Planctellipticum variicoloris: one gene and its partner. The protein of the gene in region 1 binds, or shares a complex with, the protein of each later gene. Links are inferred from orthologs where the notes say so. Each region holds a gene or a part of one and is shown on either strand. Other genes may lie near its edges.

Region 1 (3,056 bases):
GAATGTTGGAACGCGACGGCAAACGAATCATGTCCCCCAAGGCTGCCGGTCTTCCCTCGGAAATGAGGGATCGTGGTCGTACCACAAGTCTCTCTCAGACGCCCCTTTGGCGCGAGCGCCATCAATGCGGCGGAGCAGCTCGGCATCCGACTGCGGAACGTCAGCAGGGCAGGGGAGTTCGACGAGCGACATGAGCGACGACCGATGAGACGGGGAATTCGTTCATCAGTATAGTGCCGCGAAATCAGGGGATCAGGCGCGCCAAATCGGAAAGTTTTCAACCCGGCGGAGAGAAAGGCAGTTTGACCACGAATCGCACGAATGGACGCGAATGTCGGAGAAGAGCTGGAACCACGGAAGGCACTGAGAACACGGAGAAAAAATTCGAACGAGGGGAAAGGAGCGACGCGGAGGCTCGCGGAAGAGGCGCGCCCCGGCAGAGCCTCGGCACGAGTCAATCGCCGCCGTACGTGGCGTCCACATCCAACCCAACTCGAAGTCGGCACAACCCGCCTTCGGCGGTCTGCGATACCCGAATCCCGAGGCCCGATACCCGACTTTACGCCCTCAACGTCGCCGCTAACTTCTGCCCGCACGCCGCAATCACCGCCTGCTGAGCCGCGTCGACTTCGTCGCCCGTCAGCGTTCGTTCGTGCGAACGGTAGCCGAGCGTCACCACGTACGATTTTTTCTGCTCCGGGATCTGCTTCCCGCGGTACTGGCCGCCGAAGGCGACCGTCTCCAGCAGCGGCCCCGCCGCCGACCGGACCACCTGCTCCAGGTCGCTCCAATGGACCGTTTCGTCGAGGACGAAATTGAGATCCCGCGTGACCGCCTGGAACTGCGGCAGCGGCTGAGCCTTCGGAACCAGGTCGGCCCGGGCTTCGAGCACATGCAGATTCAATTCGGCGACACAGACGCTGTCCCGCAGATCGAGCGCTGACACCGCCGAGCGGTCGAGTTCCCCCAGCCAGCCCCACAGTTCGCCGTCCAGGAGCACCTCCGCCCCCCGGCCGGGGACGAACTGGCCAACGTCCGAGGGACGGACGCGGACGGCTGCGTGGGGTGCGACCCGCCGGGCAAGCAGCTCGACCACCCCCTTCAGTTCCTGATACGACTGCCCGCCGACGAGGCTGATCGTCCACGGTTCGTTCTGCGTCTCGGGCTTCGACGAATCGGCTGCCAGGTACACCTTGGCCACTTCGAACAGTTGAGCGTGGAATACGCCGTGGCGTTCGTTCTCGCGACGCGAAGCCAGCAGGCTCGGCACCAGCGACTGCCGCAGCAGGTTTTCGTGCCGGCGGGAGGAGTGGACGACTTCCAGCGCCGGCCGGTCGCCATGCGGCGTGAACAGCGCCCGCTGCTCGGCGGCGACGAACGACAGCGTCACCGCTTCGAAGAACCCGGCGGCGGTCAGCGTATCGCGGACGCGATCCGTCACGCGATCCCGCCGCGTCTTGGCGCTGGAACAGAGCGGTACGAGCACGTCGTCGGGAATCTGCTCGTAGCCGTGAATCCGGGCGACCTCTTCAATGAGATCGATCTCTCGCGATAGATCCCGCCGGAAGGTCGGCGGAGCGAACTCTGCGGTGTCGGCCCCCACGGGACCGACCTGTCGGCAGCCCAGGCTTTCCAGAATGCTCGCTGCTTCCGAGATGGGAATCTCGATCCCCAGAATCCGCCGGAATTGGGCGAACCGGAGCGCGATCGGCGGGCGTTCCGCGACGACCGTCTGGCCGACCGCAACGCTGCCCGCCAGGAGCTCGCCCCCCGCAATTTCGAGGATCAGTTCGCAGCACCGACGGCTGGCCCAGTCGGGGCCGGCCGGGTCGAGAGCCCGCTCGAAGCGGTACGACGACGGGCTGTGCAGGTTCAGCTTGCGGGCCGTGTTCCGGACCGTCAGCGGCGCAAAGGCAGCCGCTTCGATCAGCACGTTCTTCGTGCTGGACTCGATTTCGGTCGTCGCTCCCCCCATCACGCCGGCGATGGCCACCGGACGCTTGCCGTCGGCAATGACGCACATTTCGGGAGTGAGCGCGTATTCCTTATGATCGATCGCCTGCAGCTTCTCGCCAGCCTGCGCCCGGCGGACGACGATCTTCTTCCCGTCGAGCCGGTCAAAATCGAACGCATGCAGCGGCTGTCCGCATTCGAGCATCACGTAGTTCGTGACGTCGACCACATTATTCACGCTGGCGATGCCCACGGTCTCCAGCCGCTGTCGGAGCCAGGCGGGGCTGGGGCCGACCTTCACTCCGCGGAGCACGCGGGCGTGGTACTGCGGGCAGAGATCCGGGCACTCGATGGCGACGGACGTCGCCGACGCCGCGGTTTCCGCGACGGTCTTAGGAGCGGCGGCGGGGACTTTCAGCGTCTTCCCGAACAGCACTGCGACTTCGCGGGCGATCCCCAGGTGGCCCAGGCAGTCGGGGCGGTTGCTGGTGACTTCGAGGTCGATGGCAAAATCGCTGCCGGCGGGCTCGGTGGTTTCGAGATTCAATCCCGACATGGTGAGCCGGGTGGTGACGTCCTCCAACGGCAGATCCAGGTCGACATACTGCTTGAGCCAGTCCCAACTGATAATCATTTCTCGGTTTACCGCCAGGAGATTCGGGTGGCACGCCCAGAGTCTTCGATGGGCGTGTCTTCAGCCCCCGTACTCTAACGGACGCCTCGACTTACGAAAAGTGGACGGGGGAGAAGAGAAGATCTCACGCCAAGACGCAAAGGGGAACGCAGGGGCCGCAGAGAAGACAGAAGAATCTTCACCGCGGAGGCACGGAGGACGCGGAGATCGGAAGAGAAGGAATGTCGAAGGCGGAATGTCGAAAGGACGGAGGAGAGAGTCCAGAGAGGAATGGACCTCGCGACGGCCTCTCTCCGGCGATCAGCGATACGCGATAAGCGATCAGCCCTCTTCTCTAGCTATTCGCTATTCCCTATTCGCTATTCCCTTCCGCCCTCGCCACGCAACTCGTCACCACCAGATCCCCGACCACGTTGACCACCGTCCGGCACATGTCGAGCAGGCGGTCGACCCCCAGAATAATGCCGAT
Region 2 (10,267 bases), 1.4 Mb from region 1 along the record:
GAACTCGGTGAACTTGGCGGGCGTGGCGAAGGCGGCCGCGGTGAGTGCGCGAATTTCGGAGGTGGCTGTCGACATCAGTGGTGCATCCGGAAAGTGGGACAGGGAGGGAGATCGGTCCGGGATCGGAGACGCTTCGAACATACTCCTTCGGGGTTGGTCGGACAATCGGCTGCCGGAATTCCATTACGGCTCTTCCGAAGTTACATCCGGGCAAGATGTAGGGTGAGTCGAGTCTTCGAGGCTCACCGTAACTCATTAAAAAAGAGGTGAGCCTCGCGGACTCGACTCACCCTACTCTGAAACCGGGAAGGGCCGTGGGAATTCCGTCCGTTCGCGATGTGCGTGCCGCCCCGGCGCGGATTCAGCTCGAATGTCTGCAGATTTCGCGGTAGGATTTCGGCGATGCAGACTCGACGTGAAGGATCGCAGCCGATGTCGCTTCGCGAACCGTTTTTTCTCCGCGGCCAACAGAGCCGGCTCGTCCGGGCGATCTGGATGTCGCTGGCGCTGGGCGGCATGGGATTTGTCGTCGGGACGGCGTGGTTCGGCGGAGCGTGGCTCTTCGTTGAATACGGGTTCGGAGGCTTCTCGGAAGACCAGATGTTCGCGACGCTGGCGGCGTCGACCGGGGTCACGCTTGCCGCCGTCAGTCTACTGTATTCGCGCTGGTGCGGGTCGGCGCTGCCGGGAACGATCGGCCGGGCCTGCGTGATGGCGTGCGTGCCGACGGCGCCGTGGCTGGCGGGCCTGTCTTCGGAGCTGTATGACGCCGGGTGGTATCGGCCGCTGCGGGAGTGTTACACGGGTCTGGAGGACCGGTTTGAGAGCGTCTTCGACGCCTTGTCGGGGCAGTTCGTGATTCTGTTCGTCTTCACGTCATTGTGGCTGGCCTGGACGGCGGGATGCTTTCGCCCGGCGAGAGCGTGGCTGCTGATGTCCGGCCTGTCACTGCTGGCTGTGCCGCTGATGATGGCGTCGATCAACGTCTTTGACGGGATATCGTCGCTGTTTCGGGCCTGGGGATTGGCGACGTCTGTCGTGGACGTTCTGGAAATCGTGTCGATCTGTTCGTTCGGCGGACAGTTCCTGGCAGCGCTGCTGATTCCGTGGGGCATTCCGTTCTGGCGGCCGGCGGTGGTCGATCGAGCTCGCGCGGAGCAAACCTGACTCAGCAGACGAACGGCATGCCGCAGCCCGGAGGGTAGCCAGAGGGTAGTTGCCCCGCCCCCTGCGGGGTCAGTTCAAGATCAGCAACTCCCCCCGCTCCATGCCAGCAGTTATTATCAAGTGATTCACCACTGCCCAATCCATCCGGGACCAACCCATGCCCCGTCGCCTGATGTTCGCACTGGCCTGCCTGCTGAGCCTGCCGTCGTACGCCGACGAATTCCCCGCCCCTTACAACAGCGAACCGGACAGCGGCCCGGGTCCGCTCAAGCCCGAGACGGTGGCGGCGGAAATGCAGCTTCCCCCCGGCTTCCGTGCCAACGTCTTCGCGGCGGAACCCGAGGTCCAGAATCCGATCGGCATCGACTGGGACGGGCGGGGTCGGTTGTGGGTCGCCGAGAACTACACGTATGCCGAGGCGCCGCTGCGGTTCGAACTCAAGCTGCGCGACCGGCTCGTGATTCTCGCGGATACCGATGGGGACGGCCGGGCCGACGAACGCAAAGTCTTTACCGACGATCTGCAGATGCTCACCAGCGTCGCGGTCGGTCTGGGGGGCGTCTGGGTGATGTGTCCGCCGCAGTTGCTGTTTATTCCGGATCTCGATCGCGACGACCGGCCTGATGGACCGGCTCAGGTGATCCTCGACGGCTTCCGCGTTCCGCCGGAGAACTATCACAACTTTGCGAACGGGCTGCGCTTCGGGCCGGACGGCTGGCTCTATGGTCGGTGCGGGGCGTCGAGCCCCGGCGAAGTCGGCCGGCCGGGCGTCCCGGAGGAGGAACGTATTCCGCTGCGGGGGACGATGTGGCGCTATTCGCCCCACACGAAAGTCTTCGAAGCTCTCTCGTCCGGCACGACCAATCCGTGGGGACATGACTGGGATGAGAACGGCGAGCTGTTTTTCATCAATACGGTCAACGGACATCTGTGGCACGGCATCACGGGGGCGCATTTTACCCGGCCGCACACCGTCGATCCCAATCCCCGGGTTTACGAGTTGATCGACACGCACGCGGATCACTGGCACTTTGACGTCGAAGGGGGCTGGCAGAAGTCCCGCGACGGGGCGGCCAACTCGCTCGGCGGCGGACACGCTCACATCGGCTGCTGCATTCTGCAGGGGCGCCGCTGGCCTGCGGAATACCGCGGCCGGTTGCTGACGCTCAACATGCACGGGCTCCGCGCCAACACGGAACGGCTCGAACGCGAAGGTTCCGGCTACGTCGGCCGGCACGAGCCCGATCTCTTCATCGTCAAAGACCCCTGGTTCCGCGGCATGGAGCTGAGCGAAGGCCCGGACGGTGCGTTGTACGTCGCCGACTGGAGCGACACCGGCGAATGCCACGAACGGAACGGGGTCCACCGGACCAGCGGCCGGATCTACCGGATCTCGTATGACGATGAACCGGCGAAGCCGGTTCGCTTTGAGGCGGGCTCGTTGACGCTGCCGCAGCTCGTCGAGTTGCAGCTTCGTGGCGAGGAATGGTTTGTCCGGCAAGCGCGGCTGGAGTTGGAGTCTCGGATGCTCCAGCGGCGCGACATGAGTGCCGTTGTCCGGGAGCTGCAGCATGTCTGCAATCCTGGCGGCAAGGCGAGCGATGTGCTGAAGGCACTCTGGACGCTGCAGGCGCTGCACCAGAACTCGCCGCGAGCGTTGGAGACGCTGCTTTCGCATCGCGACGAACATGTTCGCGCGTGGGCCGTGCGCCTGCTGGTCGACGATTCTCCTCTCGATACGACGCTGAGCGAGCGACCGGCGGGCGCGGCGCCGGGCCAGGTTTCCGACCAGCAACTGGCAGTTCTGGTCGATCTGGCGCAAAACGATCCTTCGGCGCTGGTTCGCCTGACGCTGGCCTCCGCTCTGCAGCGGCTCACCGTCGTTCAACGTCTGAGGCTGGCGGTTCCGCTGATGGCCCATGCGGAAGACGCCGGCGATCACAATCTGCCGCTGATGATCTGGTACGGGCTGATCCCCGTCGCCGATCACGATCCCCTCGGACTTGCCCGTGCCGCCGCGGACTGCAAACTGCCGACAACCCGGCGGCTGATTGCCCGCCGGCTGGCGGAAGATGTGGAAGACCGCCCGGCGGCGTTGGAACTCCTGCTTCGCGAGACCGTCAATCGACAGGACGGTGACCTGGCCCGCGACGTCGTTCAGGGGGTCGCCGCGGCACTGATCGCCCGCCGGAAGGCTCCGCAGCCGGCGGGCTGGGACGCCTTTGTCGCGCTGGCGTCGCAGTCCGGCGACGAAGGGGTACGGAATTCCGTCCGCGATTTGAGCGTGCTGTTCGGCGACGGTCGGGCGCTGTCGGTCGTAAAGGAGATCGCCCTCGACAGCAAGGCCAGCCTGCCGGATCGCCAGGCGGCTCTGGCGACGCTGATCGACGCCCGGCCGGCGGAGCTGCGCGAGATCTGCGAGAAGCTGCTGGGGGTCCGCTTTCTCAATCCGGTGGCGGCGCGCGGCCTCAGCCTGTTCGATGACGACAAGGCCGCGGCGAAGCTCGTCGCCTCCTACAAGAGTTTTCACCACTCGCAACGGGCCGAGCTGATTGCGGTTCTCGCCGGGCGACCGCGGTTCGCCAGTGCGCTGTTGGTTGCTGTGGCGGAGGACAAAATCCCCCGCTCGGATCTCACGGCCTTTGTCGCCCGGCAGATCCACGACTTCGCCGATCCCAGACTCGATCAGTTGCTCACGCAGACCTGGGGCGAATTCCGCGACAGTCCCGCGGAGAAGAAAGAGCTGATTGCGAAGCTGAAAGCTCAACTGACGCCGGACGTGCTGGCGCAAGGGGACCGCAGCGCCGGCCGGGCGCTGTTTGCCAAAACCTGCACGGCGTGTCACAAGTTCTTCGGCGAAGGGAAGACGGCGGGGCCCGATCTGACCGGGGCGAACCGCAGCAATCTGGATTACTTGCTGGAGAACATCGTGGATCCGAGCGCCGTCGTCTCGGCCGACTTCCGCATGACGGTGCTGGCTCTCGAAGACGGTCGGGTGCTCAACGGGCTGGTCCTCAGTGAGACCGGTAACGCGCTGACGCTGCGCACGGCGACCGACACGGTGGCGGTCGATCTGGGCGACGTCGAAGAGCGCAAGACGGTGCCGCTGTCGTTGATGCCGGAGAACCTGCTGCAGCCGTACTCGCTGGAGCAGATTCGCGACCTGTTCGCGTACCTCATGACCCGGGAACAGGTGCCGCTGCCGCAAAGCGAATAGAGCGGCAAGTCCGGCTCTCGGTGCGTTGCGAGGGGCCGGCGCGCGTTGGACTGACGGGGTGGCCGGGTCGGAGTCCGCGACGACCCGGGAAATCACTTCGCTGCCGGTGTTTCCGGATCATCGACCCGACGCCACTGGATTTCATGGCGAATGTTGTCGATCGTCTGCTGAATGGCCCATAGCTCGATGGGGCCGATTTCGCTGTAGTCGCTGACAACGATCTCGCCGTCTTTCGTCGAAGCGGTAATCGTGACTGTGGCAGAGTCAATCGAATTTGCATCGTACTGCGGCTGGAACTTTGAGAACCCCAGCCGATCCATGAGATAGCAGAGTTTGCCGAAACTGAAGATATTCACTTCTCCCTCAAACGTGCCGATCTCGTCAAGATGCTGGGTCGCCGTCAGGCGGGCTTTCCCGTCGCTGTGCAGCGTCACATCGTAGACCGGGCAGTCCCCGAAGCACGGACTGCGACTCAGAGTGATCGATTTGTATGGCAGGAACGCTCGAAGAGATTCCACTTCCTCGAAGCTGAGGCCGCCCTCGAAGAGCGGACGATAGCTTGCCGGGATCGAGGACTTGTCGAGCGTTGTCGTACGGTCGGCTTTGTGTTCTGGGCGACTCTCGCAGCCAACGGCGGTCAGGAAGATCGCCGCACCAAGCGCAGTCAGCCGCCCAGCGTTGTTCGCCGAACTGCCGGCGCATCGACGATGGCTCTGGGGTCGGGACATCGCAGAAGCTCTCTTGGAAAGGAGACTTCAAACCGCTTCGGAATCGTCAGTCTCGACCATCAACGCCGACGGATCGAGCCGCGGATCGAGCGGGCCGCCGTACCAGACATTCACCCCCAGCATTCCCGCCCCGGCGAATGCATACAAAAAGTATCCCACGTACTGCGCCGGCAGGTCGTTGAGCAGCCAGCCCCGTCCTCCCGCGCAGACGCAGCCCGCTGCCAGCAGGGCGACCACCACCAGCGTTCCCCGGCGATACCCGGCCCGCTTCCGCCGGAGCCGCTCCGGATCGGTCAGAGCCTCGATCGCGTGCTGCACGGCCGCCCGTTCGTCTTGTCGCCAGCCGAGCCACATCAGCCCCAGCACAACCGGCCAGGCGACGACGGCAAACACCAGCCCCCAGACATAGTCCGGCTGCGCTTCGCCGTTCCAGAGGCTGATAGACAGGACGACGATCAGCGTAAGAAATCAGCAGGTCGCGCAGTGGAGCCGGATACAGGACGCACGCGTCGCACAGGACGGTGAAACGGCTCATCTCAGTAACCCAGGCCGAGTTCCTGGGCCTGGGCCGACAATTCGTCGAGGACTTTGAGGCGGTTCCTGTCCATCGTCCGCTTGTAGTCCATCAGGTCCCGAAAGAGGACCCGGCGATGACTGCCGACCTTTCGGTAAGGGATCTCTCCCTTTTCCAGTTGCTCGACCAGAAATGGGCGGGAGACGTTGAGGAGGTCGGCGGCTTGCTGAGTGGTCAGCTCGGCGTGGACTGGAATCAAGGTGACTGCATTTCCCTGGGCCATTTGCGTCAGAATGTCGTTCAGCAACCGAAATGCGGACGCAGGCAGGGAAACCGTCTCTTCGGGAGCGCCTTCCGACTGAATACGGAAACGCAACGGTTTTATCGACCTGGTCCCCACGAACCGCGCAAGCCGTCGGCTGCACTCCTGCGCTAACACCGTCTCATCCGGGGTTGGCGTGACAGTCTCCGGGAGATCGCTGAGCGAGTTCGCCATGATTCATTCTCCTCTTGATGAGAATTCTACTGGGCAATCGCATCAGAAGCAATAAACGCAATATTCGAAATTCGATATCGACACGATCGCTCAGACGCCACTTCCCTTTCGAATCTCCTCGCCCGGGAGGAAAGTCGAGGAGAGGTTGAAAATGCGAGTCGGGATCAGCGTGATCGAAATCTCCGCCCGCTTCACCGGTGCGAACTTCGAAGATGTTTCACCAGATGCTGGCTGCTCAACGGCCAGGTGTCTGTTAAGAGTTGCACTCCGTCCGCCTGACGGCGGACACCGTTTCACCCGTGGCGACAGCCCTTTGCCCGCTTCAGGGTTCAAGTCGCCGACCGACCGTTTCAACGTCTCCAGCACCGGCCTTTTGACGACCAATCCGCGCCTTCGCCCGGCTGAGGTTTCGCGTCGACAGGCAGTCGGCGGTCCTTCGACGGCGGAAAGAGCACTGGTGGCTGAAGGCCACCAGTGCCACCCGAAATTGGCGTCTCAGCAGTCTTCCGGACAGCACGCCAGTTGCGGCTGGGGGGCGATGACTGGCTCGGAAATCTCGGCCAGTGCGTCCTCGTCGACAGGTCGAACGCGCGGCCTGGCCGAGCCGAACTGGACCAGGCTGACCATGGCGACGATCCCCAGGACGGCTGAGACCTGCAGCAGGGTGACCTGTTCGTGGTCGGCCCAGCCCCAGAGGATGGCGCCGATCGGGACGAGATTGGTCACCATGCCGGCGAACAGGGGGCCTTGCGTCTGCACCAGGTGCATGAAGAGGCAGGTCGACAGGCCGGTGCCGAGCACGCCCAGCGTGATCACGGCGGCCAGCGACCAGGCCCACTGATCGGCGACGACCGGACGCGTGTTGGGGACGGCCATCGCGAGAGGGAGCAGCAGGAGGCCGCTGCCGAGCAGGCAGACGAGCGTCAGTTCCAGCGGGGGGACGTGCATCAGCGAGCGGCGGATCCAGTTGTTCGTGAGGGCGTAGGTCGCCGGGACCGAGAAGGCCAGCAGTACGTCGGTCCAGGGAATCTCGCGCTGCACGCCGTCCCACATCAGCAGACCCAGGCAGACGAGGGCGCCGATCACGCCGACCGTCTGCCGGGTGGTGGGGAGGATGCCGAGCATGGGGATCGAGAACAGAACGGTCAGGAGCGGGGTGAAGCCGACGGTCATGCCGACGAAGGCGCTGCCGTGGCGCGCGATGATTTCCGGCTGCAGACAATAGGGCCAGGCGAAGCCCAGGACGATGCAGCCCAGGAGCGGGAACCAGTCGGCCCGGCGGACGTGAGCCCGTTGCCTCCAGAGCCAGAACAGAGCCAGCAGGACGAGGCCGCCGGCGACGACGCGCCAGCAGCCGACGCTGATCGGCGACAGCCAGAGGGTCGCCTTTTTCATCAGGATGAAGCTGCTGCCCCAGATGAAGCAGATCACCAGAAAGAAGACGTACGGCATCGCGGGACCACCAGAGAACATCGAATCCCGCGAGCATTCTACCCGGCGGAGGGCGCCCGAGAGGCAGCCTGTCGGGAATGACACCCAATCCGGCGGCGAGTTCGGGAGACGGGCTCCCCGGAAATGGGAACAGGCCGGGGTGACCGGCCTGTTTCAGATCTCTGCGAGTCGCTGCTGAACGTCGCATTCCGGAGTCATTGGAACTCCGGCGGATCTCTGTCTGCGTGCCACAGCCGTCTCGGCGGTGCGAATTTCTCGGAACGGAGCTTCGCGATTCCCAGCTCGCCGAGCATCGGCACGCGGTCCGTTGGCAGCCTTAGCTGCCGGCGACCATGCGCTGAATGCGTGCGCGGCGTTCGGCGCGGCGGCGCGAGCGGCGGGCGGTTTCGCTGGGCTTTTCGTAGTATTCCCGGCGGCGCATTTCCTTCTTGATCCCGGCATGCTCCACCAGCTTACGAAATCGCTTCACAGCATCGCCAATCGACTCGTTCTCGCGCAGACGCAACTTGACCACAAAGTCCTCCTTCGAGGGAATCTCAGCCCCGGAACAAACGACAATCCAGACCGCTCAGCAGCGGACCATGAAGTATATCGGCCGCGCCGCAGGGCGCGAAGTGTTGGAGACGGGGAAAATGATGGATACTTTTGTGCGCTGGGGCGGCGGGTATCGGGCATCGGGATTCGGGTATCGCAGACAAGAACGCTCCGACATTGCATGTCTTTGGTCTTCTTCGCGGCTCTCCGCTTTCCGCTTCCGGCTTTCCGCTCCCTCAAAACTGCCCCAGGAACCGCAAATCGTTCGAGTAGAAGTTGCGGATGTCGCTGATACCGTGGCGGAGCATGCAGAAGCGCTCGATCCCCAGGCCGAAGGCGAAGCCGCTGACTTCTTCGGGGTCGTAACCGATGGCTGTCAGCTCGTTCGGGTCGACCATGCCGGCTCCGCCCAGTTCCAGCCAGCCGTGTTTCCAGCGGACGTCGACTTCGACCGAAGGCTCCGTGAACGGGAAGAACGACGGGCGGAAGCGGACTTCGACGTCGCCGCCGAGGTACGCCGTGGCGAACATCCGGAGGACGCTTTTGAGGGAGGCCATCGTCACGTCCCGGCCCAGCATGAGGCCTTCCATCTGGTGGAACATGCAGGAGTGGGTGGCGTCGATGGTGTCGGGGCGGTAGACGCGGCCGACCGAGACAATGCGGATCGGGGGCTGGCGCTGCTCCATGATGCGGATCTGTACGGTCGACGTCTGGCTGCGGAGAAGCATCGGCTCGGCGTTCGCCGTGGAGGCGGTCGACAGGTAGAAGTTTTCGAGGGGATCGCGGGCCGGGTGATCGTCGGGGATGTTGAGAGCCTGGAAGTTGTGCCACTCGTCTTCGAGCTCGGGGCCGTCGGCGACTTCGAAGCCGAAGCGGGCCATGATGTCCTTGAACTCGTCGATGGTCTGCGTGAGAGGGTGCCGGCGACCGAGCCGGACAGGCGTGCCCGGCAGAGTCAGGTCGATGGCGGTCGCCATCGCTTTCGGGCGGCAGAGCTCCTGCTGGCGGGTTTCCCAGCGGAGCGTCACCGCATCCTTGATTTCGTTGAAGCGTTTGCCGACGACGGGGCGCTCCTCGGGACTGGCCTTTCCGAGCAGCCCCTGGACGTCTTTGAGGCGCCCCTGCTTCTTGCCGAGAAACTCGATCCGGGCGGCTTCGAGGGCGTCGGCCGACGCGGCGGCGTCGATGGCTGCGAGAGCTTCCCGCTCGTAGCTGGCGAAGGCTTCGAGAATCTCCATGTCGGTCCTGCAGTCCGTCGGAGGTGGCGATACGAAAGCGGCGAGACGGCCCGAAGACCGTCTCGCCGGAGAATTCACAGGTTTCTGCAGTCTGGCCGCACTCAGGCGACGGGGGCCGGCTGCTTCTTGGCGGCGAGGGCGTTCTTGGCCAGCGTGGCGATTTCGTCAAAGACGAGCGGCTGATGGATGGCCAGCTCGCTCAGCGCCTTGCGGTTCAGTCCGACACCGGCGAGGGTCAGGCCGTGAATGAACCGCGAGTAGGTCACGCCGCGCATTTCGGCGGCCGCCTTGATGCGGATGATCCAGAGTGAGCGGAAATCTCGCTTGCGATTGCGGCGGTCGCGGTAGGCGAAGCAGCGATTGCGAACGACAACTTCCTTGACCGTGCGCAGCAGGTTCTTACGGGCGCCGAAGCCGCCCTTCGCTTCGCGGAAGAGCCGCTTGTGGGAGCGGTGACGGGCGACACTGAAGCAAATACGCATGTTTCGAGGACCTGTGCAAGGCGATTACAGTGAACGGCAGGGGAGGCGAAACGTATCAGACCCCGGGACGCAGGGCGTCGCGGACCATGACCGATTCCCACTTCGTGAGCACGGTATCGCCACGGAGCTGGCGCTTCCGCTTGCCGGATTTATGACTGAGCAGGTGACCCCGGAACGGGCTTTTGCACTTGATCTTGCCGCTCGCGGTCACTTTGAACCGCTTGGCCATCCCTTTGTGGGTCTTCTGCTTCGGCATTTTCTCAACATCCTTCCGGGAACGCGAAGAGCGATCCCGAGCATCATCGTCGCGGCCTGCGAATCGGGCGAGGCCGAAGTTGTCTATCAACACAATGACCCGCCGGTCCGACCCGCGGGAACCGGTGAGTATAATGCAGGTCTGCGCCGGATTTCCACCGAGCGATGGAAAAATCCGCAGCGT

The links.
Region 2: the proteins of pheT (region 1) and pheS are in contact, whole or in part, in a crystal structure (PDB 6P24), measured with the Escherichia coli proteins. The link is inferred for Planctellipticum variicoloris from one-to-one orthologs.

Annotation. Positions count from the first base shown.
Region 1 is NZ_CP130886.1:3,916,849-3,919,904, reverse strand. Bases 74-3,056 are described here. They hold pheT (phenylalanine--tRNA ligase subunit beta), read right to left. Parts: upstream 2,588-3,056; coding sequence 560-2,587; downstream 74-559. Other genes in these bases: SH412_RS15260 (dicarboxylate/amino acid:cation symporter), read right to left, coding at 2,940-3,056.
Region 2 is NZ_CP130886.1:5,307,763-5,318,029, reverse strand. What follows is about bases 7,346-10,248. They hold pheS (phenylalanine--tRNA ligase subunit alpha), read right to left. Parts: upstream 9,347-10,248; coding sequence 8,345-9,346; downstream 7,346-8,344. Other genes in these bases: rpmI (50S ribosomal protein L35), read right to left, coding at 9,884-10,084; rplT (50S ribosomal protein L20), read right to left, coding at 9,448-9,828; rpsU (30S ribosomal protein S21), read right to left, coding at 7,891-8,088; SH412_RS20685 (DMT family transporter), read right to left, coding at 7,346-7,574. In the rest of the region: SH412_RS20715 (aldehyde dehydrogenase family protein), read right to left, coding at 1-75; SH412_RS20710 (hypothetical protein), read left to right, coding at 433-1,167; SH412_RS20705 (PVC-type heme-binding CxxCH protein), read left to right, coding at 1,325-4,384; SH412_RS20700 (DUF6438 domain-containing protein), read right to left, coding at 4,477-5,112; SH412_RS20695 (hypothetical protein), read right to left, coding at 5,140-5,505; SH412_RS20690 (excisionase family DNA-binding protein), read right to left, coding at 5,649-6,122; more of SH412_RS20685, read right to left, coding at 6,618-7,345.